2 regions of the Streptomyces sp. NBC_00075 genome follow, and region 2 is predicted to be linked to the other one. Evidence: predicted binding sites of a transcription regulator. Region 2 holds the regulator's gene; the other holds the start of a gene.
The links. Region 2 encodes HrcA, which represses chaperone genes, less so after heat shock. Its sites were predicted from a motif close to TTNGCACTCNGNNNNNCNGAGTGCNAA; they were not measured.
Positions count from the first base shown of each region.

Region 1 (3,408 bases), 3.5 Mb from region 2:
CCGGCCGGCCACGGCGCCGGTGTCGCCACCGCCGTCGACGATGACCGTGTCGTCCTTCGAGATGGTGACGCGGCGGGCGGTGCCCAGTACGTCGATGCCGACCTGGTCGAGCTTGAGGCCGACCTCCTCGGCGATGACCTCGGCGCCGGTGAGCGCGGCCATGTCGCCGAGCATCGCCTTGCGACGGTCACCGAAGCCGGGGGCCTTGACCGCGACCGCGTTGAAGGTGCCGCGGATCTTGTTCACGACCAGGGTCGACAGGGCCTCGCCCTCGACGTCCTCGGCGATGATCAGCAGCGGCTTGGAGGAGTTGGTCTGGATGACCTTCTCGAGCAGCGGCAGCAGGTCCTGGATGGAGGAGATCTTGCCCTGGTGGATCAGGATGTACGGGTCGTCGAGGACGGCCTCCATACGCTCCTGGTCGGACACCATGTACGGGGACAGGTAGCCCTTGTCGAAGGCCATGCCCTCGGTGAAGTCCAGCTCCAGACCGAAGGTGTTGGACTCCTCGACGGTGATGACACCGTCCTTGCCGACCTTGTCCATCGCCTCGGCGATCAGCTCGCCGACCTGCGTGTCCTGCGCGGAGAGCGCGGCCACGGCGGCGATGTCGGACTTCTCCTCGATCGGGCGGGCGGTCTCGAGGAGTTCCTCGGACACAGCCTTGACCGCCGCGTCGATGCCCTTCTTCAGGGCGGCCGGGGAGGCGCCGGCGGCGACGTTCTTCAGGCCCTCGCGGACGAGCGCCTGGGCCAGCACGGTGGCGGTGGTCGTACCGTCACCCGCGATGTCGTTGGTCTTGGTCGCCACCTCCTTCACCAGCTGGGCGCCGAGGTTCTCGTACGGGTCGTCCAGCTCGACCTCGCGCGCGATGGTGACACCGTCGTTGGTGATGGTGGGAGCGCCGAACTTCTTGTCGATGACGACGTTGCGGCCCTTGGGGCCGATCGTCACCTTGACCGTGTCGGCAAGCTTGTTGACGCCGCGCTCAAGGGCGCGACGGGCGTCCTCGTCGAACTTCAGGATCTTCGCCATGGGAGCGGTTCAGCCCTCTCGGAAAATTGGGAGAACGAACTGCGCCCCCGGCACCCGGCTGTTGAGGTCGCGGGGGCCAGGGGCGTAGTTCACACTGCAATGCTGGTGATGCAGGCAATACCGGTGGTGCCGGTAAAACCGGGTGAATTACTTCTCTACGATCGCGAGCACGTCGCGAGCGGAGAGGACGAGGTACTCCTCGCCGTTGTACTTCACTTCGGTGCCGCCGTACTTGCTGTACAGCACGATGTCGCCGGTCTTGACGTCGAGCGGCAGGCGCTCGCCGTTCTCGAAGCGGCCCGGGCCCACGGCCAGGACGACGCCCTCCTGGGGCTTCTCCTTGGCGGTGTCCGGGATGACCAGGCCAGAGGCCGTGGTCTGCTCGGCGTCGAGCGGCTGGACCACAATGCGGTCCTCGAGCGGCTTGATGGCAACCTTGGAGCTGGTGGTCGTCACGATCCGACCTCCCCCTTCGGAGATCTCACGGGGTTAACTGTCTGAGGTGGCGACCAGGTGGATCCGTCGTCGCGGGTGCCGGACCTGCCCGTCGCTGTTGGCACTCTCCAGGGGGGAGTGCCAGACCTGAGACTATGACTGCGATTAGCACTCGGTCAAGCGGACTGCTAATTCCGTCGGCGGTTCGGCGGGGGTTTCTGGTGATCGTGGGTCCAGGTGACCGGCCCTGGGGGCTCTGCCCCCCAAACCCCCGTTGTCGCGCTTGACGCGCCCGTCCTCAAACGCCGGACGGGCTGGGGATGCCCGCCCCGGCGCTGAAGACGCCCGCCCTTCCTTGCCGAAAACCGCAGGTCAGAGATAGTCCTCCAGGCGCGCCACGCTCAGTCCCCTCCCCTGCACCTCGCGGAGCAGCCTCACCGTTCGTTCGACCTGGGGTGGGCCCACCAGGACGATGGCGCCCGGGCGGAGGGGTGCCCCCTTGGTCCAGAGGAGCACCGCTGATACGCCGCAGTCCGCGGCCGCTCTCAGTGTGGTCGTGTCGTACGTGCCGTAGGGCGGGCGGAAGAGGCGGGGGCGGATGCCGAAGCGTTCGCGGAGTTTGTCCTGCTGGCCGCAGATCTGGGCGCGCTGGCCGGCGTACGGCAGGCCCCGCAGGGACTGGTGGTCCAGGGTGTGGTTCTGGACGTTGGCGCCGACCTCGCGCAGGCGGGCGAAGTGGGCGTAGCCCGGGCCCACGACGCTGTCCGTGAGGAACATGCTGACCGGGAGGCGCAGTTCGCGGACCAGGTCGACGAACCGGGGGTCGCGTTCGGCGCCGTCGTCGTAGGTGAGGAAGACGACCTTGTCGTGGGTCGGGATGTGGTCGACGACCGGGGGGAGGCCCGGACCCGCCGTGCGGAGGCGGGCCCTCGGGTGCGCGGGCGGGGGTGGGGGCAACGGGGCCGGCAGGCCCCAGCGGCGGTACGCCTGGGGGTCGTCGGGCGCGGAGTCGGCGCGTACCGCCTTCTCGGCCGGGCGTTCGACGGGGGCCACGGGCCGGGCGCACGCGGTGGCCGTCGTTGCCAGGAGTGCGGCGGCGAGTGCGGCGGCTGCCAGGGGGCGCGCGGTCACAGGTAGTCCTCCAGGCGGGCCACCGCGTACCCCTTGGCGGTGACGAGCTTCATGAAGCGGCGGACCATGTCGGGCATCGTGCCCTTCCAGTCGCCCTTGCCCCGGAAGTGGCTGAGGACGATGTCGCCGGGGTGGATGTCCCGGTCCCACTCGCGGTAGTCCCAGTGGTCGGCGAAGACCTCCTCGTTCCAGAGGGGTGGCATCTTCCTTGCGGAGGAGCGCGAACAAGGTCCTTTTAGCTCGATCGTGTGATCGTCGACTTCCAGGCTTGCGGTGTCTTGGGCCGTCCGGGTTAGCGTGGCTGTGCGATCTGGGACACGAGGTGCGGTGCCAGCGTGCGGGGCCCCTGCTCCACCAGAGGATGGTTCAGGGCCTCCCCGTCGCCTTTGGCCGTACCCACTTGGCCAGGTCGTGAGGGAACCGGCCTCCCGGGCCCGGACCACGCACAAGATGCGTGTCGCCGCCCCGGGGTCGAGTACGCCGGGGACCAGTCCGCCCAAGACCGTTCGGGGCGCGCGGCTGAACAGGCTCACCCCTGCTCGGTCCACAGGAACGGTACGTGCTTCACGCCGCACGACGTGGCGCGCAAGCTGTCCTCGCCGTAGTTGCCGTAGGGCGGGAGGCGGGGGTGCGGTCAGGCCCCAGCGCTTGACCGTGGCCGTGCGGGCCGCTTGTGCCCGGCCGAGTTTTCGGGCGTATGCGTCCAGGGCGCGGGCCGGGGGTGCGTGGAGGCGGAGTTCCTGGCCGGGGGCGGGGCGGGCGTTCTTCGGCGGGGCGGCGCCTTCCGCGCAGGCGGAGGCGAGGGTG
Region 1 is NZ_CP108243.1:4,110,038-4,113,445, forward strand. Features, by position in the region: gene groL (chaperonin GroEL) at 1-1,035, opposite strand, end outside; gene groES (co-chaperone GroES) at 1,183-1,491, opposite strand; gene OG787_RS17510 (polysaccharide deacetylase family protein) at 1,843-2,601, opposite strand; partial or broken gene OG787_RS17515 (polysaccharide deacetylase family protein) at 2,598-2,801, opposite strand.
Region 1: groES (co-chaperone GroES) is a predicted target of HrcA. The motif match lies at 1,636-1,662, and genes of this name have one in related genera.

Region 2 (3,408 bases):
ACACCGCCCCGGTGTTCTCCGGCCAGCCGAGGGCCCGGCACACGCCCGTCTTCCAGTCCTGGCCGTGGGGGATCCTCGGCCAGGCCGGGATGCCCAGGGACGACGGTTTCACCGCCTCCCAGATGTCGATGTATGGGTGGCCCACCACCAGCGCGTGCTCGCTGGTCACCGACGCCGCGATACGGGACTCCTTGCTGCCGGGGACCAGGTGGTCCACCAGGACGCCCAGGCGAGCGTCCGGGCCGGGGTCGAATTCGGCCACGATCGAGGGGAGGTCGTCCACGCCTTCCAGGTACTCCACGACGACGCCCTCGATGCGCAGATCGTCGCCCCACACCTTCTCGACCAGCTCCGCGTCGTGCCGGCCCTCGACGTAGATACGCCCGGCACGGGCCACACGCGCGCGTGCACCGGGGACCGCGACCGAACCGGAGGCCGTACGGGAGGGCGCGGCCGCCGAGGCGGACGGGCGTACCAGCGTCACCACCCTGCCCTCCAGCAGGAACCCCCGCGGCTCCAGCGGGAACACCCGGTGTTTGCCGAAGCGGTCCTCCAGGGTGACCGTGCCCGCCTCGCAGCGGATCACCGCGCCGCAGAAACCCGTACCCGGCTCCTCGACCACCAGGCCGGGCTCCGCCGGTACCTGCGGTACGGGCTTGGGCTTCTTCCACGGTGGGGTCAGGTCCGGAGAGTACTGGCGCATTCGGATGACGATAGGAGAAGCTCCCGCGTCGTCAGTCCACTCCCCGCCGCGACACGCCGAAACGGGTTGCCAGCGCGTCCCGTTGGGCCCGTACGAACGCCGCGTCCACCACCGCTCCGTGACCGGGGACGTACAGCGCGTCCTCACCGCCCAGGGTCAGGAGGCGGTCCAGGGTCGCGGGCCAGTGCGACGGTACGGCGTCGGGGCCCGCCTGGGGTTCGCCCGACTCCTCGACCAGGTCGCCGCAGAAGACCACGGTCGGGTCGCCCGGTACGACGGCCACCAGGTCGCCGCGGGTGTGGCCGGGGCCGGCGTTCACCAGGAGTACCTCCGGGCCGTTGCGCAGGGCAACTGTCAGGGTTTCCCCGACCTCCTCGTGCGGGACCACCAGGGTGTCCGCCGCCTCCTCCGCCGCGCGGGCGTCCAGACCGTTGCGTACGGCGTCCGCGCACAACGCCTCGCGCCCCACTTCCTCGAATTCGTCCCCCGCGCCCTCCGCCGCGATGACATGCGCACCCGCAAACACCGCCGCTCCGAAAACGTGGTCGAAATGGGCGTGCGTCAGTGCGAGAAAGTCCACACGGCGGCGGGCGAGTTTCTGGGCCTCCAGGCGGAGGATCGCGCCCTCCGCGAGGCTCGATCCCGCGTCGATCAGGAGTGCGCCGCCCGCCCCTGCGACCAGCCCCACCGTGCAGTCCCAGACCGGCAGCCGGCGTCTGCCCACCCCGGCCGCCAGCCGCTCCCAGCCCAGGTCGTGCCACCCCGGCTCTTCCCAAGTCACCTTCATGCGGCGACGCTAGCGGGACGGGGAGGAAGTGGTCGCCACGACCGGGTTGCCGCGGACACGACATCGCAGGACAGGTCGGTACACGTCGGCAGATCGGCGCAGGCCGCCCTTGCCGGGGGCGTACCCGACAGCCGTACACTGGGCCGGGGAACTCTGGCACTCGCACACGAAGAGTGCCAGGGACGGCCCAGGCACTCAGGGGACGACAGCAGTTGGAGGTGTGCGCGATGCTCAGTGAACGCAGGCTCGAAGTGTTGCGCGCCATCGTCCAGGACTATGTCGGCACCGAGGAACCGGTCGGGTCCAAGGCTCTCACCGAGCGGCACAACCTCGGGGTCTCCCCGGCGACCGTCCGCAACGACATGGCCGCCCTGGAGGACGAGGGTTTCATCGCCCAGCCGCACACCAGTGCCGGGCGCATCCCGACCGAGAAGGGCTACCGGCTCTTCGTCGACAAGCTCGCCGGCGTCAAGCCGATGAGCGCTCCCGAGCGGCGTGCCATCCAGAATTTCCTTGACGGGGCTGTCGATCTCGACGATGTCGTCGGGCGGACCGTTCGGTTGCTCGCCCAGCTCACGCGGCAGGTCGCCGTCGTGCAGTATCCGTCGCTCACCCGGTCGACCGTGCGGCACGTGGAGCTGCTCTCGCTCGCTCCCGCGCGCGTGATGCTCGTACTGATCACGGACACCGGCCGCGTGGAGCAGCGGATGATCGACTGCCCCGCGCCTTTCGGGGAGACGTCTCTGGCGGATCTACGCGCGCGGCTCAACAGCCGGGTCGCGGGCCGCCGCTTCGCGGACGTGCCGCAGCTCGTGCAGGACCTCCCGGACGCCTTCGAGGTGGAGGACCGGGGTACGGTCGCGACGGTGCTCTCCACTCTCCTGGAGACGCTCGTCGAGGAGGCCGAGGAGCGGCTGATGATCGGCGGAACCGCCAATCTGACCCGCTTCGGACATGACTTTCCCCTCACTATCCGGCCGGTCCTCGAAGCTCTGGAGGAACAGGTCGTACTTCTCAAACTCCTTGGTGAGGCCGGGGATTCGAGCATGACCGTACGAATCGGTCACGAGAACAAATACGAGGGACTCAACTCCACGTCCGTCGTGTCGGTCGGCTACGGTTCGGGCGGCGAGGCAGTCGCCAAGCTCGGCGTGGTCGGACCGACCCGCATGGACTACCCGGGAACGATGGGAGCGGTACGCGCAGTGGCACGGTACGTCGGACAGATCCTGGCGGAGTCGTAAGTGGCCACGGACTACTACGCCGTACTCGGCGTGCGCCGCGACGCGTCCCAGGACGAGATCAAGAAGGCGTTCAGGAGGCTCGCCCGCGAGCTGCACCCGGACGTCAACCCCGATCCGAAGACGCAGGAGCGGTTCAAGGAGATCAACGCCGCGTACGAGGTGTTGTCGGACCCGCAGAAGAAGCAGGTCTACGACCTCGGCGGCGATCCGCTGTCCCAGGCGGGCGGCGGGGGCGCGGGCGGCTTCGGCGCCGGTGGCTTCGGGAACTTCTCGGACATCATGGACGCGTTCTTCGGAACGGCGTCCCAGCGGGGGCCGAGGTCGCGTACGCGGCGCGGCCAGGACGCGATGATCCGGCTCGATATCGAGCTCGATGAAGCTGCTTTTGGTACTACTAAAGACATTCAGGTCGATACGGCCGTGGTGTGCGGTACCTGTAGCGGTGAGGGTGCTGCGCCTGGCACCTCTGCCCAGACCTGCGACATGTGTCGCGGGCGTGGTGAGGTGTCGCAGGTGACCCGGTCCTTCCTGGGCCAGGTCATGACCTCGCGGCCCTGTCCGCAGTGCCAGGGGTTCGGGACCGTCGTCCCGACGCCGTGCCCCGAGTGCGCGGGCGACGGCCGGGTGCGGTCGCGGCGGACGCTGACCGTGAAGATCCCCGCGGGTGTCGACAA
Region 2 is NZ_CP108243.1:7,647,434-7,650,841, forward strand. Features, by position in the region: gene OG787_RS33465 (DUF3097 domain-containing protein) at 1-703, opposite strand, end outside; gene OG787_RS33470 (MBL fold metallo-hydrolase) at 735-1,490, opposite strand; gene hrcA (heat-inducible transcriptional repressor HrcA) at 1,718-2,734, shown strand; gene dnaJ (molecular chaperone DnaJ) at 2,735-3,408, shown strand, end outside.